One region of the Paenibacillus sp. GQ49 genome, then DNA from elsewhere that is predicted to be linked to it. Evidence: riboswitches for the same ligand, from Rfam matches in the RefSeq annotation. Region 1 holds a riboswitch; each other region holds the start of a gene.

Region 1 (10,946 bases):
CGAGGCCAATTTCTTTTTTTTCCAACAGGGGCAATAACGACAATAATGAGGTATCATTCAATGAATAATGACAATACGATACGATCGCATCCGCATCGATCTGTGGCAGAACCTTCTCGAACAAAGGCAAGGGCAATCCACAAATGCCCGCATGTCGTATAACTCCCTGCTCTTTCAGACGCAGCAACGTTGGAAAAGCTTCTTCGATAATAATCTCTGCTGGCACAAATTCAATATCATGCAGGAACAGAATGTCGATATAGTCTGTATGCAGTCGATCCAGGCTCTCTTGCACGCTATCCAGAATCCGCTGACGTGAAAAATCAAACTCATTTTCCCCATACCGTCCGGCTTTGGTTGATAACATATATGAATTGCGCGGCAAGCTGCGGATGGCTTCACCCAACACGGACTCCGCTTTTGTCTGCCCGTAGTAAGGCGAAACGTCTATGTAATTCATCCCCGCATCTACAGCCGCATGTACAGTGCGAATCCCTTCGTCCCGGTCAATGTCACGAAATACAGAACCGAGTGAGGATGCTCCAAAGCTCAATACAGGTACGTCCAGTTTCGTCTTGCCAAGTATTCTTCTCTTCATCGGTTTAACCCCTTCCAGCATGTCTGACTACACAAGTTCCCTTTCATTGTAACAGTTCAATTTCAATATAAAATATCGCCAATTGCGTAACATGTACTGTTTGATGACCTCGAACCGCAGAAGAAATCAAAAAAGCCCGCCGTCTCTCCAAACGGAGTAGTCAGCGGGCTTGGGTTCATCAATACTTATCTACCGATCAGCATTTATGGGAGTAGTATTCAAATAATCAGGATTAGTTCTGCATTACAAAATCTTCATGCACGGAATTCTCTTCGTCGAACATGCGCACAATTTCGTATCGGGTGTTACGTTGTGCCGGGATATAACCGGACTCCCGAATCAAACGGAGAATGGATTCAATGTTAACTTTGTAAGTTGCACCAGCAGCAGATACAACGTTCTCTTCAATCATGGTGCTACCAAAGTCATTACAGCCAAATTCAAGCGACTTCTTACCGATCTCAGGACCCATCGTTACCCAAGAGGACTGAATGTTCTTGATATTATCCAGCACCAGTCGGCTGATGGCAACAGTCTTCAAGTACTCTTCTGGCGTCTGACGCTCCAGTTTGAGATTTGTATTATCCGGTTGGAACGTCCACGGAATGAACGCCAGGAAACCTTCGGAATCATACTTGTTCGCAATACATTCATCCTGTGCTTCACGTACACGGAGCAAGTGCAGTGCACGCTCTTCCATCGATTCACCAAGGCCGATAACCATTGTTGCCGTGGTGTTCATGCCGATGCGGTGTGCAGTTTGCATAACGTCCATCCAATCCCGCCATGAACCTTTCAAGCGGCTGATTTTCCGACGTGTGCGATCATCCAGAATTTCGGCACCGCCACCAGGCAAGGAATCCAGTCCAGCTTCGTGAATGGCACGAACAACCTCTTCCAATGTAAGGCCATCGGATACTTCAACCATTTTCATAATCTCCGCTGGTGAGAAAGAGTGCATTGTGATGTTCGGGAAACGCTCTTTGATGGCTTTCAACAGGTCTGTATAATAGCTGAAAGGCAAGTTTGGATTCGTTCCACCTTGCATCAAAATCTCTGTACCATTCACATCTTCCGTTTCCTGAATCTTCTGGAAAATAACTTCGTCCGGAAGTACATAACCTTCATCCGAGCCAGGTCTGCGGTAGAAAGCACAAAAACGGCAGTACACATCACACACGTTTGTGTAGTTGACGTTACGCCCAATTACAAATGTTCTGTATGGTTCAGGGTGCATGCGTTTCATAATGACATTAGCAGCTGCCCCGATTTTGTCCACTTCATTGGATTCAAATAGCTCAATCGTGTCTTCCAAGTCCAAACGTTCGCCCCGAAGGGCTTTATCTAAGATACGGTCTACCGTACTCATCGTAAAAAAGCCTCCCTCATGAAGAGAAATTATATAACGATCCGTCCCAACTTGTTCAAGAGAAGCAAGTTCTGGTGGCAACATCGTATTTCTGTACTCCACATATCGTAACACAGGTTACATGTGAAAAAAAGCACCTTATGTACAGGTGCTTTAAAAATAAGTAAAAATTTTTACATATGGAAAAGAATTAGTTCGAACTTAAGTGATACGCAAAAGCGTATTCGGTCATCCACTTTTGCTAGGATTCCTGAAGTGCTTGTTCCAAATCTACAATCAGATCTTCGATATCTTCCAGACCTACAGAGAAGCGCAGCAACCCATCTGTAATGCCACGGTCACGGCGAACCTCAGCCGGCATTGCAGCGTGAGACATCATCGCTGGGTAGGACAGAATACTCTCCACAGCTCCCAAGCTTACAGCAACAATGGGAAGCTTCACCCGGTTAAGAACTGCTTTTGCGCGATCACCTGAACCGACGTCAAATGAAACGACAGCTCCATATCCTGTGGACTGCCGCTCATGTGCCTCACGTCCCGGATGATCCTCCAGTCCAGGATAAAAGACAGCAGTAATATCACTGCGCTTATTAAGCCATGCCGCCAGTTTGGCTGTGCTCCGTTCACTATGAGCCATGCGAGCTCCCAAGGTTTTCATCCCGCGCATCAGAAGCCAGGATTCTTGTGCCCCGAGAACAGTTCCAAGTCCATTTTGCAACTGTTTCAATTGTACGCCAAGTGATTCCGTGCGAGCAACGGCTAACCCTGCCAGTACATCACTGTGACCTCCGAGAAACTTCGTAGCACTATGTACGACGATGTCCACACCAAGCTCAATTGGACGCTGATAGTAAGGTGTCATAAAGGTGTTATCCAGAATCGTGATCAGGTCATGTTCCTTCGACCAGTCAGTTACAGCAGCGATATCCGTAATTCGCAGTGTAGGGTTGGATGGTGTTTCCATATAAACTGCCTTGGTGTTTGGCTTGAGTGCCGCTTTTACTTCATCTATATTGGTCATGTCTACAAAGGTTGTCTCGATCTGCATACGGCTTAATATGGAAGTAAGCAAACGATACGTACCTCCATATACATCTTCCGTTACTATCATGTGATCCCCTGCGGAGAACATCATGAACACGCTTGATATCGCAGCCATCCCCGAAGAATAGGCAAAGCCTCGTGCTCCGCCCTCCAGCAACGTGATATAATCTTCCAAAGCCTGACGTGTCGGATTACCCGAACGACTGTAGTCATGCTGAGGCGGATTGAAGATATCAAAATGATGGAAGGTTGATGCTTGATAGATCGGTACACTGGAGGCTCCAGTCGTTTTGTCAATCTCATCGCCAAAATGGAGCAATTTGGTATCAAATTTCAACTCGGAATTGGGCTTATTGTTGGACTCACTCATGAGTGAACGCCTCCTTCCACTTCCTGTTGTGCAGCTGTAAGAGCATTGCCGAGATCTGCAATCAGATCATCTGCATGTTCAATGCCTACGGAGAACCGGAGCAGACGGTCATCCACACCTACGGCTTCACGAATCTCAAGCGGAATATCCGCATGAGTCTGTACTGCCGGATAAGTCATGAGTGATTCAACTCCGCCGAGACTTTCGGCAAAAGCAATGAGTTTGATATGACGCAACAACGGTTCAACACAACGTGCATCCTTCACTTTGAAAGAGAAGATACCTGTGTTACCCGTGGATTGTTTATTCTGTATCTCATACCCCGGATGATCGGAGAGGCCTGGATGATACACTTCAACCACCGCTGGGTGCTCAAGCAAGTATTTGGCAATAGTAAGTGCATTGTGCTCATGGCGCTCCATGCGAAGAGCCAGGGTTTTCATACCTTTCATCAACTGGTAGGAGTCACTTGGAGATAATACCGCTCCAATGGAATTATGCAGGAACGCCATCTCTGCAGATAACGCCTCACCTTTGGTAATAATTAGTCCAGCGAGCACATCATTGTGTCCACCCAGATATTTGGTAGCGCTATGAATGATGATATCGGCACCCAGTTCAATCGGACGTTGGAAAAATGGAGTCAGCAACGTGTTGTCAACAATGGTCAACAGGTTGTAACTTTTCGCCCAGGAAGCCACGGCTTGCACATCGGTGATCATCATCAGTGGATTAGTTGGTGTCTCAATAAATACAGCTTTTGTATTCGGCTGACGAACCTTCTCCAGTGCTGCAAGGTCATTCGTGTCCACATAACTAGCAGTTACGCCGAAACGGGACAGAATACGTTCCAGCAGACGATAGGTTCCACCATACAGATCCAGCGATACAATCAGATGATCCCCTTGACCAAACATGGCAAAGATCGTTTGCAGTGCGGCCATTCCCGAGCTACAGGCAAACCCTGCATCACCGGACTCCAGTGCTGCGGCGGCTTCTTCCAACACTTTACGGGTTGGATTAGTCGTACGAATATAATCAAATCCCGTGCTTTGTCCAAGCTTCGGGTGGCGAAACGCAGTGGATTGATAGATCGGAAAGTTAATGGCGCCTGTTACCGGTTCATTGATGGACCCAATTTGTGCTAAGCGGCTTTCGATTTTCAACTTGTTGTTGTCTTCCATTGCTGCATCCTCCTATAATCTCGATTAGATTTGCGGGCCAATATCGTAAGGTGTTTCTTGATACACATAGTAATTGAGCCAGTTAGAGAATAATAAGTTGGCATGAGCGCGCCAAGTAGCCGGTGGCACACGGGAAGGGTCGTCATTCGGATAATAATGTCTAGGCAATGCGATATCCAACCCTTTGGCTGTATCCCGGTCATACTCCCACTTTAATGAGAACGGGTCATACTCGGCATGTCCTGTGGCAAAAATCTGTTTGCCGTCTTTGGTAGCAACCAGGAAGATCCCCGCTTCCTCGGATTCAGCCAAAATCTCTAAATTCTCATTCTTTTCAATATCTTCGCGTCTCACTTCCGTATGACGAGAATGTGGAACGTTGAATACTTCATCGAACCCACGCAACAACGGAACATGTGGTTTATTGATGGTATGTGGGAAAACCCCAAAACACTTTTCTTCTAGTGCAACCTTGGGTACGTCAAAATGATGGTATAAACCTGCCTGGGAAGCCCAACATATGTGGAGGGTTGAAGTCACATTGGTTTTGGTCCATTCGAAGATCTCCTGGATTTCATTCCAATAGTTCACGTCTTCGAAATCCATCTGTTCCACCGGTGCACCCGTAATGATCATTCCATCGAAACGGCGGTGCTCAATCTCATCGAAGGTTTTATAGAACAGATCCAAATACTCCTGAGACGTATTCTTCGACGTATGGGATTTGGGATGTACGAGAACGACATCCACCTGAATAGGCGTGTTTCCCACCAGGCGAAGCAATTGTGTTTCTGTCGTTTCCTTTGTGGGCATCAGGTTTAATATAGCGATACGGAGTGGTCGAATATCCTGCTGATATGCAGAAGTTTCATCCATGACGAAGATATTCTCTCCTTCAAGTACTTCTTTTGCTGGCAGAGTATCGGGTATTTTGATTGGCATAATAAATCTAACTCCTCCTTGTGCATAGATAGATGCAGCCACCCCTGGTTTGATGTCTTTACATCAATACAGTTATAGACTGCCTTGAGCTTGTAAAAACATTGAATTGCTCTTTCATCCAACGTTACAAACAACCTCAAGTTCCTTAGCGAAAATCACTGCTGAGAAGTCGGGGCATATAACAAAGACCTTCCTCGGATTTCGAGAAAGGTCATATGTAAAAAAGATATGCGCCTCTCTCATCTCTCAGTTACAACAGTGCCACTTGACACTTAGTCGCTGCAAGAATTAGCACCGTGCGGTATACCGCCGGTTGCCGGGTTTCATCGGGCCAGTCCCTCCACCTACTCTTGATAAGATTTCGCTGTATTAGATTGTAATTAAATATGGTTCACCGTCTACTTTATTACATTAATGCCCTCACGTCAAGATGCAGTTCGATGTCTGCTTCCCAGATCGGAACCGTTCATCATCCATTGTCATACACTGCCTCAGGGCGCGAAATAGACACATTTTTGCGCTTGAAAGCACCTTGTACCAGCGGTATACTAAACAAGGTGTTATAAACCCTTATGTGAGAGGTGACATATTAAATGGATGGCGACCCGAGGCCTGACTGGCAGCCGAATTCCGACAAACTGCATAGAGAATTGACATCAGCATGCCGGCAGCGGGACGTGACTTCCGTTTGATTATATAGTGAACGCAGCCCTGATCTCCAGGCTCCGCTGCCGACCGGCTGATTTGTTCTTTTTGCGCCCATAATGATAATATCCGCCAAGTTGGCGGGTGCAGAAGGAGTAGATTAACGATGAAAATCCGGTTGGTAAACAACGGTGTGTTTATTCCGGTGGACGACATTCAGCAGGCGCTGACTCCACCAGCGGAAGGATTTTACTGGATTGATGCAGACGTAGACGATTTGGCGGTACTTCAGCCGCTGTTCTTAATGCATGATCTGGCTGTGGAAGACTGTCTTAGTGACGAAGAACAACGTCCGAAGATTGAAATTTATGAGAACCATTATTTTATTGTGATTAATAGCATCCGTTTCGATGATGAAGAGATATTTCTACGTGCGGTCAACCTGTTTCTCGGCAGACATTTCATTATTAGTGTTACCAAGCAAAAGGTCAGCGAATTGCGCACACTGAAACCAATCCTGTGGGAACAGGAAATCAGTACACCGGATCGTCTGCTGTATTTGCTGGTTGACTTGATTGTTGATAATTATTTCACCGTAGGTGACCGAATTGAAGCACGGATCGAGAAGCTTGAGGAAGACATTCTGATGCACACCAAAAAGTCACATCTGAATGAGATTATCGGGCTGCGCAGTGAGATCCTGTGGCTGAAAAAAGTGCTTGGACCTCAGAAAGAGGTCATTAACACCCTAAACAAAAAAGATCTGCGTCTCATCGATGATCAACTGCAAAAGTATTTCAGTGACATCTATGAGAATGCTGTAAAAATATCTGAAACCTTTGAGACTTATCGCGACCTGATGGGAAACTTGCGAGAAGCCTACCAATCCAGTATTGCGAACCGGGCGAATGAGATCATGCGTGTATTTACCGCCATTACCACGGTCTTCATGCCGCTGACGGTCATTACGGGTATATACGGCATGAACTTTACGAATATGCCAGAGCTTAACTGGAAATACAGCTATTTTGTTGTGATTGGCCTGATGGTTACCCTGGGCCTGAGCATGTTCTTCATTTTCCGCAAGAAAGACTGGGTATGAACTCGTATGAAATAACAAAGACGAAGCGCTCCTCCGGGAGAAACGCCTCGTCTTTTTTCATTTCTGATCATTAACCAACATTCTTCTCTGTCTCTGCGTGCCGACGAAAGCGGATTCGAATCATGCGCAGTTTTTCATAGACCTGCTCCAGACTTCCTCCATCGGGTTTCTCTCCTCCATACACCTTATGTAATACTGGCTTCAGGAACGTATCTCCCAGCTCCTCATACGCACTCCATACGGCCTCTTGTTCGTTCTCTGGCATCACTGCCAGCTCCACATCAAGAAGACAATCGGTGTCATAACCTTCGTGATCCAGTGCTTCTAGTAGCTCAACCAACTCGCGTCGGGATAATCCGGATCGATTAACAATCTCCTCTAACGTATACCCTTCCTTCATGCCTTCAAGCACCTGCTTACGCGTGGTGAACTTATCAAGTTCCTGCTTGTACTTCTGCTCTCTCTGCTTGTATAACCAACTCTCATACTCTTCTTCCTTCAGCGCCGTATATACCCAGTCCAGCGGGAATGTCGTTGAACGCTCCAATCCGCTTGTAATCTCCATCCATTCCGTACCATACTCAGTCGCTTTGCTCTCTCCTACGCCCGGCAGTTGCATCAGTTCATCCAGCGATTGCGGAACGAAGGCACTGATCAAACGCAACAGACGATTCGTTGCAATAAAATACGGTGCCTTCCGGTCAGACACAGCTCTCTTCCTGCGCCATGTGCACAGATCCGTATATAATTGTTCATTGCCGTATAACTCACTGTAACAATGGAGCCGCTGTCCACCATAACTGCGTGACTTCAGATCATCATTCTCGTGAAATAACCCCTGCAACTGCGGTCGGTACCCCTCACTCATCTGTATGGCAAGCTGATGACGGTAAATATGAAGCAGCTCCTCCCAAGAAGTCCCCTCATACCAGATGCTGTCCTCACGCTCTCCTTCCTCATAGCGACTCCATCCCAGCTGCCAACTATCTTCCTCTTCCCCAATCCATAACTGTGCATACTCTGCATTCTGATCTGACATTCTGGACAATCTGTTCATGAAAATGACTTCCATTTTCGTTCCCTCCCTTTGAATATTCAGCTTATACGAGTTAAAGATGCTACCTATAGGCAGCACAAAAAAACACCCCTCCTGCAAAATGCATGCAAGAGAGGTGCTTCCTCATTAACCGTACTATGCTGTTGCCCATATCATACCACAATGGTAAAATTCGTCAATCCCTTTATAATCTACTTATTCAATGCCAATTTGGCAAGCGCCAGCGAACCACACAGCCCTGCATTGTCGCCAAGTCCTGGTGAAACAACATACTGGTCAATGTCGGACTGAAGCGCCGGATGCTGAACGTATCCAGCCAGCAACTCCTGCAGTTTGCTACGAACCATCGGGAACAGGTGCTCCTGCTTCATTACTCCGCCACCCATGACAATTTTCTGTGGAGAGAGAATCAGAACATAGTTCATCAGTGCGTGTGCCAGGTAATGTGCTTCAATCTCCCAAGCTTTATGATCTGCAGGCAGTTCATAAGCTGGTTGCTCCCAACGTTTGTTAATGGCCGGTCCTGCTGCAAGGCCTTCGAGGCAGTCACCATGATACGGACAGAAACCCTCGTATGTATCCTCCGGATGTCTGCGTACAATGATATGTCCCATCTCTGGATGTGACAATCCATGGACCATTTTACCGCCAACCACAGCACCTGCACCAATACCTGTACCCACAGTGATATACAGACAGCTCTCAAGACCTTGTGCAGCGCCCCAGGTTGCTTCTCCAAGTGCCGCACCATTCACATCCGTATCAAATGTCATCGGCACATCAAAATGCTCCTTGAGCTTGCCAATCACGTTATACTGTCCCCAATGTGGTTTTGGTGTTGTTGTGATATAGCCATATGTTGGGCTTCCTTCAATCGGATCAATCGGACCGAATGAACCTACACCCAGAGCTTCAATGCCTTTGCCTTCAAAAAATGAAATCACTTGAGCCATTGTCTCCTCCGGTGTCGTCGTGGGAAAACTTACGCGTTCCAGAACTTCTCCGTTCTCTGTGCCAATACCACATACAAATTTGGTTCCGCCTGCTTCAATTGCGCCTAAGATCGTCATGTTAGTCACACTCCCAAGTTAGTTTAAAAAAGGAATTCGAGTTGCTTTACTTGATGACACTATAATTACCCTGCTACTTGTTCTCCAGCTTGGACAATCGTTTCATTAACGTCTGCCTCCAGCTGTCTGACAGCGCAGGTATGGCCAGTAACGCCTGAATACCTTCCATATCTTCTTTCCCCTGATGCATAATTCGATTGGCTTCAAGAACCGTCATTGATGCAGGATCAGTGCTGATCCTTCGAAATATCGATGAAAGTCCTACCTCACCTTCTTGCAGTACACGAAAGTAAAATCCGGTATGTCCACTCTCCTGAAAATAAACAGGCAACTCCTTATAGTCATACCTCGCACCCAGCTTGAAGCAAGGTTGTCTGGGCTGACTGACCTGTACTGTGGCTTCGCCCAACTCGTACACATCACCAATCCGGACGTCTTCTTCGGCACAGCCTTCAACCGTCAGATTTTCTCCACAAGCTCCCCAGTCCAACTTGCGATCCATCAGCTGTTCCAGCACCGGATAACGACTGTAATCGTATACACAAACGGCTTTGTCAGGGCCGCCATGATGCACCAGATCCGCCTGCGCGTCCCCTGTCATTCCAGTGAATGACAGGAAAACCGCGTCGGATACAGGATGTTTCACAATGCCGCTCAGCACTTCACGCTTCTGCCCAGGGAGCGGCTGCGGCAGTCCTACATTAATGGCCAGAACAGCTGTATTGCCCTCCCCTGGCTTTCGATCAGATGTGAGTGTCATTTGGCATCATACCTCCCATAATCACTTTCTTTTAACGCACAGAGCCGCCAAATACGAGTGTATTACTCAAAAGCCGACCTGGAGAAGTCAGCATTTTGCCCCCGGCATACATACCCGAGGAAGCACCGCCATCCAGATTCATGGCCTGTTTGGCACCAAGCTTCTGCATCACTGCTGCCCACTCCTTGATTGTTGCTCCGGAAACGGTAGCCAGCATAACAGAACCGTCCGCCATGATCGCAATACCACTTCTGGCTCCGGAAGCATTAAGAATCTTGGCATCCTTGAAACCTTCGCTCGTCGGATTGACAGCTACCTTGCCGTCTTTCACTAGACGGGGTCCTGCCCCAACAGCAGTCACTACATCTTGCCAAGGGATCTCTTTGCCTGCTGCGTTCGTATACTTATAATTCATTTCTACGGTCGAACCAACGGTGAAACGGTCTGAAGAAGACTTTTGGTTGCCTGTAAAGACCAGTACCGAGCCATTCTTAGGAATCGCTACATTGGTATTGGGCACTTTTTTGGTCACGATACCTTTCTCCATGACAACCGCAGTGCCACCTTTGAACCCAACTGTGGCACCTCGTTCAGGCGTATACAGCATTGTTATGCTTGCATTCGCTGAAGGTGTTCGATTAATAAAGGTGGCATACCAACTCCGTGATTTACCTTTTGTATCCGTTACTTTACCTGTCAAACTCACCTGAAGTGAATCCATGATCGCCGAGCCGTCTTCCTTAAATCCGATGGATGTTCCGTATCTTCCAATATGTATGACCTTACCCTTTGCTATTAACATACC
Region 2 (10,946 bases), on a different contig from region 1:
CGTAGCGAGTAACAATGAAGACGGTATTGTCGAAGTGATCCGTGAACATATTTTGAAGGGGGAGTAAGCTTTGCTCGCAACCATTGCCTGGATTTTAATTGTGCTGCTGTTTGCAGTGGGGATGGCTGGAACGGTATATCCCATACTGCCTGGTGCTGTAGCGATTTTCTTCGCGTTTCTGGTCTACGGCTGGTTCTTCAGCTTTGATCCGTTTGGTGTGTGGTTCTGGATCATTCAGATTCTGATTGTTGTTGTGTTGTTTGTGGCTGATTATGTCGTCAGCGCATGGGGTGTGAAGAAGTTTGGTGGCTCCAAGTTATCAACCACGCTGAGTACCATTGGTGTTATCATTGGCCCATTTGTCATTCCGGCATTTGGACTGGTGCTGGGACCATTTATCGGTGCTTTTATCGGGGAACTGATCGGAGGGTCTTCACCTTCCAAAGCGTCGAAAGTTGGATTTGGTTCCGTCGTGGGGCTGTTTACGAGTACTGTGATGAAAATTATTTTGCAAATCGTCATGATTGTTCTGTTTATTATCTGGGTGGTAAGATTCGCCTAAACGTTCAGGATTAGCTTCAACGGGATGCACGTCCGGTGTGGAGGAAAGAAGGGGAATTCGTTTGTCTAAGAAAGAAACATTCATTAGGGGTACGCTCATTTTGGCGGCCGCTGCCCTGATCGCAAGAGTACTTGGATTGGTTCAACGGGTGCCGCTGGAGCATATCCTTGGAGATGTCGGTAACGCATCGTTTACGATCTCCAATACGGTATATTTAATGCTGTTAACTGTAGCAACGGCGGGCATACCGAGTACACTTAGTAAAATGGTATCGGAACGCTATGCGCTCGGACGCGCGGGTGAAGCTCAACAGATCTACCGTGCAGCCCTGATCTTTGCGGCTGTTGCCGGGGTAGTCATGTCTGCTTTGTTGTGGTTCGCGGCACCTTATTATGCTACGTATGTCTCCAAAGTACCGGAGTCAGTCAGCGCCATTCGTGCCTTGGCTCCAGCCTTGCTGCTGTTCCCGGCCATTGCGATGATGCGTGGATATTTCCAGGGACGCGGCAACATGACAGCAGGTGGAATTTCACAGATTGTGGAACAGTTCGCCCGTGTAGGTACAGCCATTATCGTGGCTTATGTCATGCTGCAATGGAATTATGATGACCAGACGATTGCTGCGGGTGCCTCATTTGGTGGGGTATTAGGAAGTGTGGGTGCCTTCGGTGTCATGCTGTACTTCACCTTGAAGCTGCGTCGTAGCGACCGTGCGGCCCAATTGAATTACGAGCGTGCAGAACAGTTACCGATGCGAGGTATCTACAGTGATATCTTCAAGCTGTCTATTCCAATTGTGCTATCCTCACTTGCGGTTCCAGCCATTAACTTTATCGATTCATCCCTTGTGGTTCCACTGCTTAGTGGCCAGATCGGACTCGATGAAGCGACTGGTGTACTTGCGATTCTGGGTGCGAAAGCCCAAAGTATTGCGGGTATTCCTCCGATTCTGGCGATCGCTTTGAGTCAATCGTTGGTGCCTGTCATATCGGCAGCATTTGCCCGCAAGGATGAAGCGCATCTGAAGAGTCAGGTTACACTTGCGTTGCGTATTTCGATTCTGACAGGTATGCCGATTGTCATTGCACTTTGTGCGGCAGCATATTCGGTCAACGGATTGCTGTTTAGCAATCTGGATGGAACACCGATCATTGCCTTGCTGACATTTGGTACCATTTTCCAGATTACGATGATGACCACCAACTCCATTTTACTAGGGGTAGGGAAACCAAGGATTACGATGATCAGTGTCGCAGCAGGTGTTGTGATCAAATTGATTGCAAGTCTTATTCTGGCGCCGATCTTTGGCATTTACGGCATCATCATTGCAACGGCCCTTTGTTTCCTGGTTATCACATACCTGAATCTGCGGGTCCTTCGCAAAATCGTTGATTTCTCCATCATGGGAGAGCGTTGGAAAGGGTTTATCATTACAGTGTTGCTTGCAGCAGGTGTAGGATTTGCAGCGAACTGGATTGGCAATACGATCTTTGGACTCTTCCTGCCAGCACGCATATCCTTCTTGCTTACCTGCCTTGTGGTTGGTGTGCTTGTTGTTGTGGTGTATCTGGTTCTCATGGTTGTGCTGCGTGTACTGCGCAAGGACGAGCTGGGCAGTTACCCTCGTATTCTGCAAAAAATTCTTCGTCCACTTATGCGTCTTCAACGTGAAGCTGGGCAAAGAGCTTAAAAATGCAAGGATCACTATTCATGCTTAATATTTTGTGAAAATAGGATACAAGCTCTGTCTGCTGTTAAGCGGACAGGGCTTTTTTTGTATAGATAAGGAGAGCTGAGCGACTGAACTTTACATTAGTCCAATAAGCGAGGATTAGCGGTACATCGGGGTTCACATCATCCGTCTTTGCCTGCTCTATATGATCTTTAGATTAGTGTGTGATGGCTTTAGCATCATGAGCCAGTGCTGTTTTCAGCATGCCATACCGATGTTCGTGACTCATCTCGAATAGCCATGGCCGACGTGGTGCCGTCAGATAACCGAGACAATCCCGAGTCTGAAGCCAGTCATGTCTGGTGATCGGTTCATAAGGCGTGTCTCCCCATACGGAGAGCAATTCCGGACTATATAATCGTTGCCCTTCTGGAAGCCATTCCTCATCCAGTATCGCCTGAGCGTATAATGTATGTTCACCCGCCTTGTCTTCACGATTGGTAAACAGGCCAGGCCAATATTCAGCGCGCGAGCCACGATGGGGAACCAAACGTGCGAACTCCAACACTTGGGTGTGTACCTGCTCCATGCCAAACAACAGAGCATATAGGCCTTTGCCAAACATGATTCGCTCATCCAACTTGCCAAAATGTTCAATGACGCGTCCTGCGAGTCCTGTTTCTCGTCCAAGAGGAAAGACGATATGATTTAGACCCGCCAAATTATGCAGATGGAATGCTGGTTTGGAAAGTACCTCTTTTTGAAAATAAGGATGTTGCACCACCCGGCTCTCGATATAGTTCTGCTCATTAATAATTAATGCCACACTTAGCAGTGAACTGCATCGTTCCAGCCAAAAGCGTTCCCAAAACGGCGTCATAAACGCCGATACGTGAAAGTGCGACAAGAGATGGAAACAGCTTCGTCCGATGCGACGGCTGTTCATATACAGCAGAAGCTGGGGATATGCATCCTGGAAAATGAGTGCATTGCATCGTTCCAGCAGCCGATACATACGCTCGCGATCGCTTTGATTCTGCAGATTATGCATTAAGTCACTTTGAAGATCTGTCATGTGATATCCACCGTTGCGAGAGACCATATGGGCCAGCAGTGCCCAATGCAGTTCGGGATATTGCTCATAACATTCCAGATAGGCTGCCGTGCGGGTGATATTACTCCGATTGTGCTCCTGGGTCAGTGTCTTAATCTCTTCCAGAATGATGCAATCTTCTTCGCAGACGAGTGCGCTTTGAACCTGGTCCGTGCGTGCAAAAGATTTGTTGCTGGCAGGTAACAAACGCTCCACCTCAGACTGTAAGGCAGCTGCCGTATCTGTATCCCACTCGATGTCACGCAAAGGGTGACGAAGCTGTGCAGAAGCTTGCCATGCAGCCTGTTTGCCACGCCAGATTTCCCGGGCAGCACCCGGAATGGAACGGACCATCTGCAGGAGGGACCCGTGATGTTGTTCGCTGGAAGAATCGGTTCTGGTGGAAGTCATGATGTGACATCCTTTCATGATGTTCTGGGTTTAATTTCACAGACCATGTGGTTTATTCTAAGTATGCGCTGATTATTTGACTTCCACTCGCCAATTTGCTTCACTTAGGGTAAGACAAGGTACAGAAAGGGAGATGAACCGAATGGAACAGATTACTTCCAAACCGGCTTTTGATGTAGCCATCCAATCCCCACGTTTGACGATTGCCGTATTCAAGGCAGACTGGTGTGGTGACTGCAAATACATCGATCCGTTTATGCCTGAGGTTGAAGAGAAATATGTACGTGAACTGACCTTGATTGAGGTTGACGTGGATCAGGTTGGAACCGTTAGTGAAGAGCAGAATATTCTTGGCATTCCAAGCTTTGTGGCGTATACAGATGGCCGCGAACTGGTACGGTATGTGAACAAGCTGCGCAAGTCGAGAGAAGAGATTGAGCAGTTCCTGAATCGCGCAGTTGAGGTGTACAACACGATCCATAAATGATGTTATATAAGTTCAACTAATGAATATTTACACAGACACACAGACACTCCGATGACAGAATAACCTTTTGATCGCTGTTATCCCCAGATTTCTTTGATCCCTTTTAAAAAGGGGAAATCCGGGGATAAAGGCGAACGCTTCGCTTCTTCAGGCTATTTCTGTCCTCTCCGTTATTGTGTAAATGTTTCATCGAACTTATATAAAAGTATGACAGGTTCATGTTGTAAAAGGGTATAATACAAAGAACGCCATTTCTCTTGAAATAGGGAAATGGCGTTTGTGTGTTTAAGACACAATTCAACTGGCATATCCTTCAATTACATAACCCCAATGACCTGCGGGTCATTATTTCACCAGACGTTAACATTTTGTCACAAAGCGCGACGTCAATGAACATTTTATCCGGTATAATGAATTTAGTTGTGAAATAAGTGTCAAAGTACCGAAACAAGCGGAGAATATTCTTCGCCATCTTAAACCAACAGCGGGTGAGAAAAAATTGAAACACTTAACTTTGTTTAAATGGTTAACCGTATTAACCTGTCTTGTCATGTTTCTGGCCACTTTTGGTGGAGGCATTGTAACCAAAACGGAATCGGGCCTTGGCTGCGGAACGGAATGGCCTTTATGTAACGGAAAACTCGTTCCCGCACATACTGTGGCTTCACTCATTGAATATTCCCATCGCGCTGTAAGTGCACTGGCTGGACTGTTGTCCATTGCCTCGTTTGTGGCTTTTCTGCGGTTTGGCAAGTCACGCCGTGACCTGCAATTGTTTTCTTTCTTAACTCTGGTATTTGTTATCGTCCAGGGAATCATGGGGGCTTTTGCCGTCGTCTTCTCCCAATCTTCAGCAGTCATGGCACTGCATTTCGGCTTTGCACTGATTGCTTTTGCCAGTTCCCTAATGATGGCCTTAGGCATAAGGCAGGAGGCCAAAGATGGCGGATTGGAGCGCCTGAATAAATACCCTCGGGTCACTAAAAGATTCAGGAATCTGGTCTGGTTCTCCACCATTTACACATATCTCGTGGTATACACGGGTGCATTTGTGAGCCACACGGATTCTGCAGGCGGATGTTCCGGATTCCCGCTCTGTAACGGGCAGATTATTCCTGAGCTTTCAGGTGGGGTAGCGGTTGCTTTTGCTCACCGTGCAGCAGCTGCGTCGCTCGTGATTGTTATTGCAATTCTGGGTCACTTCGCTTACCGTAATCATCCGGACAACAAGGAAATGCGTACTATTGGTGTGGTATCCGTTGTTCTTATTCTGATGCAAGTAGTCATTGGTATTTTCATGATGGTGACAATGAACCGTCCGGAAGTATACATGTTCGTAGCTCTTGCTCATATGCTGGATATCGCCATATTGTTCGGAGTCTTAACGTATATGAGTTTCCTGGTGTACAAGCTGCATCGCCCGGCTAATCGTTTTTAAATATGAAAGTCCACCATCCAGTGATGTACATCATTGGACAGGTGGACTTTGTTTGATGTCAGGGGGATCAGGGCAACCTATGGCAAGCAGCAATTACACGGAATGAATGATGTGTTACGTTTACGGTGAAGAATTCTTGTTGATTTGGAAAAGAGGAGGTTAGATATGCTGCGAACGTTGTTGGGGGAAAAGCCACGTATAAACGAAGGTAAATTGAAGGCAGCGATGGACGCAATGGCGCATACGCTTGAGCTATTTCAGCGACAAATGCATGTGGACCATGATCCCACGCATGACTATCGGAAGCTGTATGTGTGGACGCAGGGACTCATCTCCTCACTGGATGAACTGGAGCAAAGCTGTTTCGCCGCTGCTCATTTTCGCAAAAAGGTCGTTGCAGGTTCAACGGACGATATGACGCCGACTGAAAAAGCCGAGTATGCCCGATATATTTATTTCTACAAAGATGGTTTTATCCGCTGCTTTGCCATTCTGGATAAAGTGGGCACGGTATTAAATGAAATATTCCAGCTGAATACTTCCAATACCAAAGCGCATTTTTCTTATTTTACGGTGTTAAGGCAGTTCGATTATGCGAGGGAGCATCATGATCTTGCGTTGCAATTAATACAGATCAAGGACTCTTATCGTGAACCGATGAGCAAGCTGCGCAAGCGACGTAATATGGAAATTCACTACATGAACTCAGAAATGCACGATGACCTGTGGCAGTTACACCAGACCTTGCAAGGTAAAGTGAAATTGGAGGATCTGAATCAGCATGTGCAGGAAATGCGTCAGGGCGTGGATATGGTCTGTGAAACGTTAACAGCCTCTTATCGTTATATCAACAAAATATGGAAAAGAAATAATTCCCTTTGACAAATCGGAATACTTGGAATATACTGAGTTTCAATCAGAATGTTACAGTGACAAAGATTGAACTGATATTTCAAAAGTTACGTTCACATTATAAAGCATAAACTACATGAACTTATAAAATCCTACAACAACATATTTCTTATCGAGAGCGGCGGAGGGACAGGCCCGATGAAGCCCGGCAACCGATTTGTAACGACATGATACATGTATCATTCGTTATAGATGTTAGGTGCTAATTCCTACAAAATGGTGCGAGACACGATTTTGGCAGATGAGAAGGTATATTCTTTCACGTGAAGAGCCCTCTTTGTATCTGCAAAGGGCTCTTTTTTTGTACTTTAAGGGGAGTTTTCCTTTAGATCGGGTAAAGATACATGTAGGTGGTTGGAAAGGGGCAAGTGCGATTGATTGAATTAAAAGGTTTAACGAAAACGTACGGCAAAGGGGCAAAATCTACAACAGCGTTGTCCGAGCTGAATTTGAGCATCCAAAAGGGCGAAATCTACGGAGTGATTGGCCATTCCGGAGCGGGCAAAAGCACATTGATTCGCTGTATTAATTTGCTGGAACGGCCTACGGAGGGTGAAGTATGGGTTGACGGAATCAACCTGACTGAACTGAGCAAAACCGAATTGCAGCAACAGAGACGCAAAATCGGGATGATTTTTCAACACTTTAATCTGTTATCCTCGGCAACGGTATATGACAATGTAGCTTTTCCACTAAAACTTGTGAATACACCCAAGGAAGCCATTGATCGCAAAGTGAAGGAAATGCTGGCACTGGTTGGTCTGGAGCACCATAGCAGCAAATATCCGGCTCAATTATCAGGTGGCCAGAAACAACGTGTAGGGATTGCAAGAGCACTTGCAAGTGATCCGAATGTACTTCTCTGTGATGAGGCTACTTCGGCACTTGATCCGCAGACGACAAATTCAATCCTGAAGTTATTACTCGACATTAATGAAAAGTACAACCTCACGATTGTACTGATTACACATGAGATGCATGTCATTCAGAACATCTGTGACAAGGTGGCTGTCATTCATCAAGGTGGCATTGTGGAACAGGGACCTGTAACAGACGTGTTCCTGAAGCCGCAACATGCGATTACGCGGGACTTCATGATGCGTGACCATGAAGCTGGACTTGCTCTGGAAGAGACCGCTCTGGCGAATGCAGGCGTTGAATTGCAGGCAGGTGTTGCTTCCAAACTTGTGAAGATATCTTTTCTGGGTAACAAAACATATGAAGCGATTTTGTCCAGAACGGTACGTAAAACGGGAGTGGATTTTGCCATCCTGCAAGGTACAATCTCTACGATCAAACAGGTTCCTTATGGACAGCTGACCGTTCGGTTCGAGGGTGATTCAAATGCGATTGATCGGACGATATCAGAACTAACCGCTGAGGGACTTGATGTGGAGGTGCTTCGTTAGATGGATTTTTCAACCGTACGTTGGGAAGAGGTTGGTAAAGCTTCCATAGAGACACTGCAAATTTTGGGTGTATCAGGCTTGTTCACCGTAATTTTTGGTTTACCGCTCGGAGTACTGCTGTTCATGACAGCTCGATCTGCTTCGATCAAATCACGGACGGTGTACATTATATTGTCCTTGATTGTGAATATTTTGCGCTCAGTCCCATTTATCATATTGATTGTTGCTCTTATTCCATTCACTCGTTCACTCGTCGGTACAGCTACAGGAGTGTTAGGTGTTATACCACCTTTAGTTATTTCAGCAGCTCCTTACTTTGCTCGATTGGTGGAGACGACATTGCGAGAAGTTGATCGGGGTGTCATTGAAGCGGCACAGTCGATGGGTGCATCGACCGGACAGATTGTAAGACGGGTATTACTGCCTGAAGCGTTACCTGGTTTGGTTGCTGGGATAACCATTACCATCGTTACGCTTGTCTCTTACACGGCGATGGCGGGTATGGTTGGTGGTGGAGGTCTAGGAACGTTGGCAATCAACTATGGGTATTATCGTTATCAAAATGAAATCATGATCATATCCGTAGTGTCGATGATCATTCTAGTGCAAATTCTCCAGATGGCTGGAGATCGCTTGGTTACATTTTTCACCAGGAAATAACACATAGATAACATGATGGTTATGCAATAATGCGGACGCCACATGACAAAAATGATTAGAGAAGGGGTTTTACACATGAAAAAATGGTCTTTTGCTTTACTTAGTCTTATGTTGATTGCGGTTCTCGCAGCTTGCGGAAACAACAAGGACGCCGATAGCGGCGCAGACAATTCAGCAGGTGCACCACGTACAGTTGAATTGAAAGTTGGAGCTTCACCTACACCACATGCAGAGATTCTGGAAAGCATCAAGCCTGAACTGGAAGCACAAGGTATTCGTTTGCAAGTCGTTACGTTCAATGACTATGTACAACCCAATCAGCAACTTGCTGATAAAAAATTGGATGCGAACTTTTTCCAGCACCAGCCTTATCTGGACACAGAGAATAAAGAACGTGGATTCAACCTCGTTTCTGTAACACCTGTTCATGTTGAACCTTTTGGTGGATACTCCAAGAAGATTAAGTCTTTGGATGAATTGGCTGACGGCGCAAAAGTAGCAATTCCAAATGACCCATCCAATGGTGGACGTGCACTGTTGTTGCTCGCGAAGGAAGGTATTATTACGCTGAAAGACAACACAAATATCTCATCTACGATTCAAGATATCACAGCCAATCCGAAGAACCTGGATATTATTGAGCTGGATGCAGCCATGATGCCTCGTCAATTGGATGAAGCGGATCTGGTATTCATCAACGCTAACTATGCGCTTGAAGCGAACCTGAATCCGGCGAATGATGCTTTGCTGATCGAAGATCTGCAAGGTAACCCATACGCAAACATCCTCGTTTCCCGTGAGGACAACAAGGATGCAGATGCAATCCAAAAACTGGCTGCTGCTCTGCACTCCGAAGAAGTGAAAACATTCATCAAAGAACGTTATAAAGGTGCAGTTGAACCTGCAACTGAATAATTCACAATATGTATGATATGATGTGAAGCTATTAACAATAAGCCGTATATCTCTCCAGAAGAGATATACGGCTTATTTTATGTTTTCTAAGTGGGTGCGTGCTGACGTGGGGATCAACATAAGTCAGAGTTTTTCCGATTTATCCGCGTTGGATGGACGCCCAGATTGGCGGTAGTAGGATAATTCATTCTGATCAGCATACTGCTGTTCATCAGCTTCTTGCAGGTACGTCCTCTCGGAGGGAGAGAGTTTCTCTTCTTCTCCGTGTGAGCTTTTGATCTTGTATCTGATCCAACCGATTAACCCAAGGACGACAACGAGGATCAAAGCCCATCCCTTTTTGAGCAAAAGAAGAGCACTGAATTTCTGGGAAGTCGTGTACCCGATCCCGCCCATCAGAAGACTGTTGAGCCCTATGGTGGATGTTTTGTCAGTCGAAGCATTGTACTCCTCGTAGGTATATCCTGCATTGATGCTAACATACCACGAGCCGAATTCACTATTGCTAGTTAAGCTTCCGATTTCATTCCCATTAGGCTTCCCATCGCTGTTAAGTATCGAGCGTTGGGTATTGGCCTTATCCAGATAGGAATGGCTCTCAGGGACTTCCAGGGTGGCCTTACCGTCCAGAGAGACAGATGCTGGTCCAGTAATCCAATCATACTCATCAGGTGCTTGCTCAGTCAAAATATATCTGGAATTAAAGGTGGATAATCCCTTGTGGATAAGTGAGTTGTAGGAGGACGATAAATCTTTTATACTGGATAGTGACTGCTCTTTGAAGAGGGGGATGAACGTGAAGGGAAAGATTGCCCTCATAACGGGAAGTGCCAAAGGTCTTGGTAAAATGACGGCCCTCAGTCTGGCAGATCAAGGGTGTCATATTGCCCTTAACTATGTACACAGCAGAACAGAAGCTGAGGCTTTAAAGGCTCAGATTATAGCCAAGGGTGTGCGGTGCATTGCCATCCAGGCTGATATATCCAAGGTGGAAGATATCTCTTCATTGGTTGAGCAGGTGGAAGGCAACCTGGGCAGCATTGATATTTTGGTGAATAACGCGGGTCCATTTGTCCGTGAACGACGATTATTTGCGGATTATTCTGAAGCTGAGGTCCAGATGCTTGTGCAGGGAAATCTGTTGGGACCGATGTTACTGGATCAGCGTGTATTGCCAGAGATGAGACGCAAGCAATGGGGACGCATTATCCATTTTGGCTTCAGTCATGCTGGAGAAGCAAGATCTTGGCCTCATCGCGCCGTATATGCGGCTGCCAAGGTGGGTCTGGTATCTTTTACAAAGACACTCGCGGTTGAAGAAGCCCCGTATGGAATTACGGTTAACATGGTATGTCCAGGTGACATTCGTGGTGCGAACAAAGAGAAA
Region 3 (10,946 bases), on a different contig from region 1:
GTCGACTTCTAACCGTGCAACGTTGACTCATTTGCAGGAACAAGCCGGATCAATTCAGGGCGTGGTACGAACGATACGCGAGATCTCGTCTCAGACGCAACTGCTCGCGTTGAATGCTGCCATTGAGGCTGCACATGCAGGAGAATTTGGACGAGGATTCGATATCGTGGCCAAGGAAGTTAAGAAACTATCCGCAATGGTGGAGAGTTCGATTAATGAGATTCGTGATAGCGTTACCGGAATAACAAAGGAGATTGGTAATATCACAAGCGGTACCAAAAAAGTAGAAGAATATGTCGAGCAGAGCCAGAAGCAGATTGAGATCGCTCTGAATGATTTTACAGCAATTGCTGCTTCAGCTCACTTGTTGGATGCCAAAGCGGAGCATGTGACCAGAATCGTATAAGAATATATAGTAATAGCGGTTCCTTACACAGGAACCGTTTTTTTTGTCGTTCAGTACACAAAAAAACGGGAATTATTGTGATCAAACGGGGACACAATACTTGGGAATACCTGCAGCTTCATCATGCAGAGAAATGTTGGGGTGGGAACATGTGGTCAACAATTGTATCCTACGTGCCGGATTGGACCATATGGATTCAGGCATTCTTGGTCCTTATCATACCGATCGGCATTACAGTAACCATGCGGTGGATCAATGCCGCCATTAAGCGTGGAACCTTCTCTCGTTCCGAGAAACCCTCCATATCCTCGAAAGATATTTCTCCTGCTACCGCGGGTCAGGGTCAGGGAACTGAAACGGGCCACTATGCCAATATTAAAATAACCGGCAAGTACAATACGGATCTGACCAGTGTAAGAGAAAGCTTTGGTCAAAATGCTGATGTGCACATTCGGGAATTTACCATTAGAGGTACCAATACACGGGCAGCCGTCATATATACCGAAGGCCTGGTGGATCAAGACTTAATTGATGATCACCTGATTACACCGTTAATGATGGAGGGCGTTCCAGAGCTTAAGCGGGAGGGGTTCCTCCATCCGGATAATGCACATTTACTGTCGGCCTACCTGCAAGATCAATTATTACCTGTCAGTCTGGTTGAGGAGACCCAGTCCCTCCAAAAGGTCTCAGTTGGCGTGCTTTTTGGCAAGAATGCACTGTTGGTTGATGGATTGCCAGGGGCGCTATTAATTGGAGCTCATAAGATCAAAACACGTGGTGTGAATGAACCGGTGTCAGAGGGGTTGCTCCGTGGCCCCCGGATTGGTTTTACAGAACAGTTAAGTGATAACACAGGTATTTTACGTCGGTATGGTAGTGATCAGAGCCTCTTTATTCAGAAGTATGAAGTGGGTTCACGGATCAAGAAAGATTTGGCTGTTGCCTATATTCAGGATATTGCTGATCCAAATCTCGTTGCTGAAGTATGCAAGCGGATCGAAGAGATGGATATGGATTCGATGTTGGAATCAGGTTATGTGGAACAACTCATCGAAGACAGTACCCTGAGTCCTTTTCAACAGGTACTAAATACGGAAAGACCTGACCGGGTAATGGGCGCCCTTCTGGAAGGCCGAGTGGCTATTTTATTGGATGGGACGCCATTTGTCTTAATTGTGCCAGTGACGTTTAGCATGTTACTCCAATCTCCCGAGGATTACTATGAACGATGGATTCCTGGAACATTCCTGCGAATGCTGCGTTTTATGGCCGCGATGCTGGCCTTGCTCGCTCCTGCGCTCTATATCTCGTTTATCTCGTTCCATCCGGGTCTTATTCCAACCAAGCTGGTATTGACGATCATTGAAACGCGGACGGGCGTGCCGTTTCCTTCAATCATCGAAGTACTGATCATGGAACTTTCGATCGAGATATTGAGGGAGGCTGGCATTCGTTTACCTAAGCCGATTGCACCCTCGCTGGGTATCGTTGGAGGTCTGATTATCGGCCAGGCGGCCGTACAGGCAGGAATTATAAGCCAATTCCTGGTCATCGTTGTTGCGATTACCGCCATATCCTCTTTTACGATCCCTGTCTATAGTGCCGGCATCACACTGCGAATTCTGCGATTTGCTGCCATGTTTAGCGCGGCTGTACTCGGATTGTTTGGCGTGGTTATGTTCTTTCTGCTTGTGTGTACGCATCTGGCACGACTTTCAAGCTTTGGCGTACCTTATGTGGCACCAGCGGTTCCTTATCACATTAATGAATGGAAGGACTTCGTTATCCGTGCACCGTTAAATATGATGAGAATGCGTCCCGAGATATCTAGTCCAATAGATAAAGACCGAAAAAGATAAATGAAGTAAATCACGAGGTATGAGGTGGGATGAAGTGAATGGTTCCGAAGGAAATATTAGCACAAGACAGGCCGTCGTAGTTATTGTTAATTACATGCTTGGCGCTGGGATCCTGACACTCCCTCGAACGACGAGTAAAGATGTCGGAACGCCAGATGTCTGGATATCCATCATTCTGTCGGGATTGATTATTACGGGTGTCGGAATTATTCTGGTTACCCTGTGTCGCAGATTTCCGGAGAAAACAGTGTTCCAGTTCACCCGTGAGATTACGGGGAGCTGGATTGCTTACATACTGGGATTCGCCATGATTATGTATTTTATGGTGATTGCCGCTTTCGAAATCAGGGTCATGGCTGAAGTGACAGGCATGTATTTGCTTGAGCGCACACCAACATGGGCCATCGTGATGGTCTTTATGTGGATCGGCATATATTTGATCTCAGGCGGACTCACTGTCATTGTGCGCGTTTTTGAGATTATTTTGCCAATTACACTGATTATATTTGTGATTGAAATCTTGCTTAGTAATCAGTTATTTGAGATTGGCAATCTGAGACCCGTACTTGGCGAGGGTATTATGCCTGTTTTTAAAGGATTGAAGCCTTCGCTGCTGGCTTACACGGGGTATGAGGTCATGTTTGTCATAACTGCTTATATGAAAAATCCAAAAAAGAGTAACTTAGCGATGAGCTGGGGCATGTTTATATCCACGCTGATTTACCTAATTACGGTCGTGATGGTTATAGGTAGTCTTTCCCTCGACGGAATCAAAACACGGACTTGGCCAACGTTGGATTTGGTGAGAAGTTTCGAGATTCAAGGTTTGATCTTTGAGCGTTTCGAATCCTTACTATTGGTCATCTGGATTATGCAGATCTTTGCGAGCTTCACGATCACACACTATTGTGCTTCGGTAGGTATTCGGGATTTGTTTCGTACAAAGAAAATCAAAGTCATTATGTATGCTCTTCTGCCGTTGATATATTTGACGGCATTGATGCCGAAAACTGTGGAGGAAACCTTTGCACTGGGTGATATGTTGGGCAACTCATCCGTGCTTTTATTTGCCACTTTACCACTGTTGCTCCTGATAATAAGTCTGATTCGCAAAAAAGGAGGCAAGCATGCATGATTACATTCCGTATGTTGTTACGCTTAGCCGCTGTATTATGCATTCTCTTAACCATATCCGGATGTTGGAGCAGTCGGGAGATAGAGGATCTAAGTGTCTACGTTGGCCTTGGGATCGATATCGGCAAAGAGACGGAATTTGAGAAAAACATTGCTAATCAGGGAGGAGGGTATTCCAAGCAGAACAATGTGACAGCCACGGTACAGATTGCTCCCGGTAAATCCAGCAGTCAGAAGAGCCAACAATCCGGTTCACCTGCTTCTGGTAAAACGTCCTACTCCAATGAACAGCTTACCGGAGATTCCTTGCTGCAAATCTTTCGTCAGTTTGCACTGAGGCGAGATCATCCGCTCATCGGGCATCATCTGAAGGTTATCGTTGTGTCCAAGGATATCGCCAAAAAGTATGGTCTGGACCAGCTGCTGGATTTTGTACTTCGGGATAATGATATTCGTCCTAACTGTCTGGTGCTGATTAGCCATCATCGTGCTATTGATGTACTGACTTCAAATGATCCTTCCCAGATTCCAGCATTTTATCTTACAGGAATTACCGGTAATTCGTACTTGTCCAATAAAATCCTGGACCCCGTTCTACTCTCCAAATTAGATGCACAAATGCAATCCGGTTCCAGCTTTCTGCTCCAAAATGTACTGAACTTCAACGGAGAGGACAAATTCTCCGGTGCCAGTATCTTTGATGGGAAAACGACCAAATTCATCGGTGAACTCAGCCAAACGGATCTAGAAGGGCTATCGTGGATCAGACCTAAAGAAAAAGGAGGCATCTTGAAGACATATAATAAAGCAGGATTCACTGTTGTATATGAAATGAAGAAGAAAAAAACAAAAATAATTCCAAAAGTGGTTGGCGATGATATTTCATTCCATGTAAAGGTCGAATCCGAAGGCTGGTTGATGGAAGATTGGCGTTCGCCCGAAAGAGAGGAAAAAGGGGATTATCTTAAAGAACTAGAAAAAGAATTTGCTGAACTGGCCGAACAACAGATTCGCCAAGTGTTATACAAACTGCAGCATACCTATAAAGTAGATGTTGCGGATTTTCGGGATAGCTTGCGTATCAAGGAACCCAAAACATGGAAAAAGGTCAAAGACGATTGGGATAAAATTTTTAGTACCGTGCCGATCACGTATGAGGTAAAGACCACCATCACCAATCCGGGGTCTTCCACTCAATAGCGAGGTGTGCCATTTATGATTTAAATGTTGACACATTCATGATAGATCGCTATATTAGTAAAAAATCATTTTCTTATCCAGAGAGGTGGAGGGACTGGCCCTTAGAAACCTCAGCAACAGATCTGAAGGATACTGTGCTAATTCCAGCGGGTGAAAGCCTGATAGATAGGAGCGTTTGTTTTTATTTGTCAGTAACGGCGCACTCTTTAGGCAGAGTGGGTCTTTTTTGTTTTTTCTGGATGAAGAAGTAGGGGAGCAGCAGGTATGGAGAACAACAACGACAAAGGGCATTTTCAGCGGAAAATGCAGGCACGGCATGTGGTCATGCTCTCTCTCGGAGGAGTCATTGGAACGGGATTATTCCTCAGCTCAGGTTACACCATTCAGCAGGCGGGACCACTGGGAACCATTCTGTCCTATCTGATTGGAGCCATCGTTGTATATCTGGTGATGCTCTGTCTTGGTGAACTGTCTGTTCATATGCCAGAGACGGGAGCATTTCATAGTTATGCAGCCAAATATATCGGACCGGCAACAGGCTACACGGTGGCTTGGTTATACTGGTTAACCTGGACTGTTGCGCTTGGCTCCGAATTCACAGCCGCCGGATTGCTGATGCAGCGCTGGTTCCCATCGGTGAACGTATGGATATGGAGCGCGCTCTTTGCACTGATGATCTTTCTGTTTAACGCTCTAACGGTGAAATTATTTGCGGAATCCGAGTTCTGGTTCTCATCTGTAAAAGTAGTGACTATCGTAATCTTCATTATTATCGGTGGCGCAGCCATGTTTGGGTTCATTCCCATGGCGGATTCTGAACCGGCTCCATTTCTATCGAATATTACCGCATCCGGGTGGTTCCCTCATGGGGCTACAGCGATATTGATGACCATGCTTGCTGTAAACTTTGCCTTCTCAGGCACCGAGTTAATCGGCATTGCCGCCGGTGAGACGGAGAACCCGGAAAAGACGATACCAAAGGCTATTCATACAACGCTGTGGCGTTTGGTTATTTTCTTCATCGGAACGATTATTATCTTGTCGGCCTTGCTGCCCATGTCGGATGCCAGTGTACTGGAAAGTCCGTTTGTAGCGGTAATGGAGCGGGTGGGTGTACCCTATGCAGCAGACATTATGAACTTTGTTATTCTGACGGCGATTCTCTCTGCTGCCAATTCAGGCCTGTATGCATCTTCACGGATGCTCTGGTCTCTGGCTGACAAAAGAACGATCTCTCCGTGGTTTGCCAAATTGACCAAAAGCGGGGTACCCCTGAATGCACTTCTGATTAGTATGGTGGGTGGTGCGCTGGCATTGCTGTCCAGTATTATTGCGCCAGGTACGGTGTATATTACGCTGGTTTCCATTTCAGGTCTGGCTGTCGTTGCAGTATGGATGAGTATCAGTGCCTCCCAATACATGTTCCGCAGACAATATATCCGGGAAGGACATGCGGTCAAAGATCTGGTCTACCGCACACCACTATATCCGGTGGTACCAATTGTTTCATTTATATTATGCCTGGCTTCATGCATAGGTATTGCCTTTGACCCGACACAGCGAATTGCACTGTATTGTGGGGTTCCGTTTATCGCAGTGTGTTACGCTGCTTATTATCTGACAGAACGTGTGAATAAGAAAAGAGGACAAGTACATGACGCAAGCACAACAGACTAACCCCATAGAACAGATCCTGCGTGAACATCCGGTCATGATTCTGGATGGAGCGTTGGCAACGGAACTCGAACAGCATGGATGTGATCTGGATGATCCACTATGGTCTGCTCGTGTGTTGCTTGAGAATCCGGATGTTATTGTTCAGGTCCATGCAGATTATTTTCGAGCAGGAGCCGACTGTGCGATTACATCCAGTTATCAGGCGACGGTGGATGGTTTCCGCAAGAGAGGGATTGATGAACAGGCAGCACTGGAACTGATCCGCAAGACGGTGGAACTGGCTGCACAGGCGAGAGATGATGTGTGGGCAGAAGTGCAGAGTAGTTTAGTAGGGAGAGAAAGCTCAACAGGTCAGCCTGTAGCAGCTCCTTCGGTACGTTCCCAGAACGTGGAGCACGAGGAGAATATAACAGATCGTACAGTAGATCGCGAAGGAGATTGTCTTCGTCCACGTCCAATTATTGCCGGGTCCGTTGGACCGTATGGCGCCTATCTGGCGGATGGTTCAGAGTATGTGGGACATTACGGCGTGTCGGATGAGACGCTTGTCGCATTTCACCGTCCGCGTATGGCGGCGTTGATTGAAGCGGGTGCAGATATTCTGGCGTTTGAGACGATTCCTTCCTTGCAGGAAGCACAGGTGCTGGTTGATTTACTGAAGGAGTTTCCTCATGCGTATGCCTGGTTATCTTTTTCTTTAAAAGACGGGACAAGCATCAGCGAGGGCACACCGCTTGAGGTATGTGCACAGAAGTTTGGCTCCGAGCCGCAGGTTGCGGCGATTGGCCTGAACTGTGCTCCGATGGAAGTGGTGACGGAAGCAGTGGGCATTCTCAGCCGTGCGAGCGACAAACCTGTTATTGTGTATCCGAACTCGGGAGAAGTATACGATGCAGTGACGAAGACGTGGACTGGACAGGGTACTTGTGGCAGCATGAGTGATGCTTCGGAGCAGTGGGTTGCTGCGGGCGCTAAAATCATTGGTGGCTGCTGCCGAACAACGCCACATCAGATTGGTGCACTTGCGAAGAAATGGCGGAAATAGTTCATATCATGATAACAAGCCCTTCCACATCCTGTAGAGGTATGGAAGGGCTTGTTTTATTGTGTTAAGGCATCCTTATTACATTATTCGATAACCAGCATACGTGGCGATGCTTCCCGAATGATTCTCGAAGAGAACCATGAGCCAAGACTGGCTGCAATGATGCTTAGACAGGTGAACAGTACCATTCCACCCCAATGCAGGATCAGTGGAAGTTGTACGATACCATAACCGGAAAGGACCATTTCGAGTAGAAGAGGCAGCAGATATACGCCGACGAAAATACCCAGTATGGCTCCCACGGAGGACAGTATGAACATTCCCATGGTGAGCGACAACCGGATTAGGCGAGATGTCATTCCCAGCGATTTGTATATTCCGTACGTTCTGCTTTCTTTACGAATATTGATTCTACAGGTACTGAAAATAATGATGAACGTCACAGTGATAAACAGCAATCCAATCAGGCTCATCGGATAGATCAGGATGTTCGCGGCTTCCGCGTAAACGGAATCAAGCAATGTCTTCTGAGTAACTACCGAAGCAAAATCTTTAAATTGCTCATTTAATTCCGAGGCAACCTTATCCGCTTGTGCCATATCGTTCACATTGATAAAGATAACATCAAATTCACTATAACCGGGGTTTACACTTCTCATGGCATCAATGGTGATTCTGCCTGAAACAGACATGTTGGCGATCGCCTGATAGATTCCTGTAATGAGGAATGTACGCTTTTCTCCATCAATATAGATATCGATAAGATCACCGAGATCTTTATTTGATGTGTTGGCTACACTTACACCAAGGGCAATTTCATTCGCATGTTGTGGGTTAAACCCTTTTAACGTTTCGAATCCAAGTTCCTGATAACTCCCGTCCAGTACATTTAAGTTGATACTGGTGGATTGGCCCTTCACTGTTGCCGAAGACTCCGGGCTAATTACACCCGTTGTGTTCCCTTGCCAGCCTGCATTGCTAATCCTTGAATCCTCTTCTAACGTTTGTTTTAATTCAGTCTTTGGAACGTTACTTTTGTTCACGACCACTGCTGCAATATTGGCATTGTCATACCCCCATTTAGCTGCGGTCTGTTCAATTCCGGTTATACTGGTCAGCAGAACATAACCCAGAACAAGTACGGAGGAAGCCATGGTGGTTAGCAGGAGTGTTAGAACAGAGCTTTTGGTGTTTTTGAACACATGTCGGAATCCAAGCACGGCGGTCACAGGCAGTCGTGTGAAGCCGATCCGGTGGGCCAATGGCGAATTCATTTTGCCAGCCATCCGGCCGTGATCTATCTCCGACATACCATAACGAATAGCCTGCACGGGCTGTATGCTGCGTGCCTTTTTGGCATATAACACAGTGAACAGAATTACTAGAGCAAATAGTAGTACGCCGGACATTATGGCCGCATCCAATCCATGGACTGGAATGTTCTGATTCCCCACTCGAAGAGAGGATACAGAAATATTAATGATCCATTTGGATATCCATATACTGAGTGCAAGTCCTGGGATAATGGCTACGATGGATAACAATGCATATTGAATAACATAGGTGCCAATCGTTTTTCGGGAAGTCAGACCTAGGGATTTGAGGATTCCTATCGTTCTGTAATTGGCCAGGATGGCATCCGCAATCGTAAACCCGATGGTCATCAGGGCGATAGAGAGCATGACAACACCCATGAATATCATGATAAATCCAATAACCTGATTGATGATCAGATAAAAAGAGGCAATGGCCTCGAACTCCATTTTGGATTCTAGAAACGGAATACCTGTCTCACGATTGTATCGTTCCCAATACACCGAATTCATGCTGTAATCGTTAAAATGGATGCCTATCATACGATTCTCGTTGCCAGCAAGTGTAGCGAGATCATGTTGATAATCGGTAGGATTCATCCAGACCCGTGCTGTATTGGAGAATGGTGCCCCGTATGGTACATCGATTACAATGCCCGATACATTCAGATTCAGCGTACTTAAGCCGGTTTTGAAGCCAATGGTATCACCTACCGAAATATGATAGGTATTTGCCATAGATGTTGGAATCCAGACGGAGCCTTGTTCGGGAACTGTGTCGGGCGTCCCGCTTGAGAAAATTAGTTCATCCACACCCCAAGGCGGTGGAGGCGTATTAAACATGTACAGGTAGATGTTAGGGATGTGAGTTTCATTCAAAATGATGCCTGACAATGTACGATACGTTAACAAAGGGGACACCTGAACTCCATCCTGAGAAGCCCACCAGTTGTGCACAGCGTCAGGGTCATTCAGTCCTTTTTCAAACGTCAGGATCTGATGAGATCCATGGGTTCGGGTATGCATTTCATAAAACTGATTGCCTGTGTTCGCCAGAATGATAATAGCTGTAGATACAAGAAGTGTCGAGAGTAGCAGGAGCAGCGCAATCAACGCATTTTGTATTTTGTTCCTACTCAGATACGACAAGCTAAGTTTAAACATGACAGCCATCGTTATTCCTTCCCCGTAACTAAAGCGAAGATAATCGCTTCACGATCTTGAATTTGATGTTCGTCATAAGTGTCAAACTCAAGGATTCCGCCAATCTTGCCGTCCAAAATGTAGATCAGGCGGTCTGCCCGGCAGGCTGCTTTGATATCATGTGTAACCATAACTACGGACTGTCCTTTTCGATGGATAGCCGTAAGGATATCGAGAACAGCTGTGCCGTGTTCCATATTTAAGCTTCCGGTCGGTTCATCCGCAAAAATGATATCCGGCGAATTGATCAAAGCCCGTGCAATCGCAGCTCGTTGCTGCTGTCCTCCGGAAGTTTGGGATGGGAGGCGGTTACGCTGTCCATCAATATCCATGGCATTCATCAGCTCAGCAGCGCGGGATAGGATGTCCTTCTTTTTGTTTCCTGCAATATATCCCGGTAAAGCAATGTTCTCTTCGATGGAGAGGTCCGGGACCAGATTGATGCTCTGATAGATATAACCGATCTGGCGGGTGCGGAAGTTGGACATTTCCCGTTCACTGTAAGCGTCAATCCGCTGGTCGCGAAAATAGACCTCACCTGCTGTGATCTGGTCCAGTCCGCTTAGCAGATATAAGAGGGTTGATTTGCCAGAGCCAGAGTTACCCATGATGACCGTGAATTCCCCTTCATAGATATCGAGATCAACATTACGGATGGCATGATATTGTTCACTTCCGCTGTTGTACGTTTTGCACAGATTCTGTGCACGGATAATCACCTTTTTGGACAAGTTGAATCACTCCCGAGTGCAATATAGGATTCATTCTAGAGGAGGGATGTTGAGGAAGCCTTATCAAATTATGAATAAAGTATTACAGCTGTGGAGGGTGCTCAGCAGATCGGCAGATAGAACCGGAAGGTAGTACCTTGCCCTTCTCTACTAGTAAAGGAAATATGACCTCCGTGTGCTTCAATGATGCTTTGGCAGATGGAAAGGCCCAGCCCTGTACCTTCTTGAACACGTTGTTCTGCATGACTCGCCTGGCCTCTGAAGTAACGCTGAAAAACAAACGGCATGTCCTGTACACGTATTCCCTGACCCGAATCGGCAATCGTCACTTTCAAGTGCCCGGATTCCAGTTCCATATCAATACGGATCGTGTCT

The links. Region 1 has a riboswitch for S-adenosylmethionine ahead of metA (homoserine O-acetyltransferase MetA). Riboswitches for the same ligand answer to the same signal wherever they lie in the genome.
Region 2: it holds a riboswitch for S-adenosylmethionine, as region 1 does, so the genes downstream of both, AC6CIF_RS26525 (methionine ABC transporter ATP-binding protein) here and metA (homoserine O-acetyltransferase MetA) in region 1, are expected to answer to the same signal.
Region 3: it holds a riboswitch for S-adenosylmethionine, as region 1 does, so the genes downstream of both, mmuP (S-methylmethionine permease) here and metA (homoserine O-acetyltransferase MetA) in region 1, are expected to answer to the same signal.

What each region holds. Positions count from the first base shown of each region.
Region 1 is NZ_JCAXEL010000001.1:775,583-786,528, forward strand. Features, by position in the region: gene AC6CIF_RS03550 (aldo/keto reductase) at 1-598, opposite strand, end outside; gene mqnC (cyclic dehypoxanthinyl futalosine synthase) at 831-1,967, opposite strand; gene AC6CIF_RS03560 (trans-sulfuration enzyme family protein) at 2,209-3,381, opposite strand; gene AC6CIF_RS03565 (PLP-dependent transferase) at 3,378-4,565, opposite strand; gene metA (homoserine O-acetyltransferase MetA) at 4,590-5,507, opposite strand; SAM riboswitch class I at 5,744-5,867, opposite strand; gene corA (magnesium/cobalt transporter CorA) at 6,319-7,254, shown strand; gene AC6CIF_RS03580 (HRDC domain-containing protein) at 7,325-8,326, opposite strand; gene AC6CIF_RS03585 (ROK family protein) at 8,503-9,381, opposite strand; gene AC6CIF_RS03590 (MOSC domain-containing protein) at 9,455-10,141, opposite strand; gene AC6CIF_RS03595 (phosphodiester glycosidase family protein) at 10,173-10,946, opposite strand, start outside.
Region 2 is NZ_JCAXEL010000021.1:83,649-94,594, forward strand. Features, by position in the region: gene AC6CIF_RS26490 (Cof-type HAD-IIB family hydrolase) at 1-67, shown strand, start outside; gene AC6CIF_RS26495 (DUF456 domain-containing protein) at 71-562, shown strand; gene AC6CIF_RS26500 (putative polysaccharide biosynthesis protein) at 624-2,252, shown strand; gene AC6CIF_RS26505 (DUF2515 family protein) at 2,452-3,738, opposite strand; gene AC6CIF_RS26510 (thioredoxin family protein) at 3,881-4,225, shown strand; gene AC6CIF_RS26515 (COX15/CtaA family protein) at 4,725-5,663, shown strand; gene AC6CIF_RS26520 (Cthe_2314 family HEPN domain-containing protein) at 5,829-6,545, shown strand; SAM riboswitch class I at 6,682-6,823, shown strand; gene AC6CIF_RS26525 (methionine ABC transporter ATP-binding protein) at 6,950-7,984, shown strand; gene AC6CIF_RS26530 (methionine ABC transporter permease) at 7,985-8,644, shown strand; gene AC6CIF_RS26535 (MetQ/NlpA family ABC transporter substrate-binding protein) at 8,720-9,559, shown strand; gene AC6CIF_RS26540 (hypothetical protein) at 9,683-10,246, opposite strand; gene AC6CIF_RS26545 (SDR family oxidoreductase) at 10,356-10,946, shown strand, end outside.
Region 3 is NZ_JCAXEL010000007.1:225,953-236,898, reverse strand. Features, by position in the region: gene AC6CIF_RS15290 (methyl-accepting chemotaxis protein) at 1-406, shown strand, start outside; gene AC6CIF_RS15285 (spore germination protein) at 556-2,268, shown strand; gene AC6CIF_RS15280 (GerAB/ArcD/ProY family transporter) at 2,303-3,403, shown strand; gene AC6CIF_RS15275 (Ger(x)C family spore germination protein) at 3,400-4,602, shown strand; SAM riboswitch class I at 4,673-4,774, shown strand; gene mmuP (S-methylmethionine permease) at 4,867-6,279, shown strand; gene mmuM (homocysteine S-methyltransferase) at 6,257-7,324, shown strand; gene AC6CIF_RS15260 (ABC transporter permease) at 7,408-9,810, opposite strand; gene AC6CIF_RS15255 (ABC transporter ATP-binding protein) at 9,813-10,571, opposite strand; gene AC6CIF_RS15250 (HAMP domain-containing sensor histidine kinase) at 10,673-10,946, opposite strand, start outside.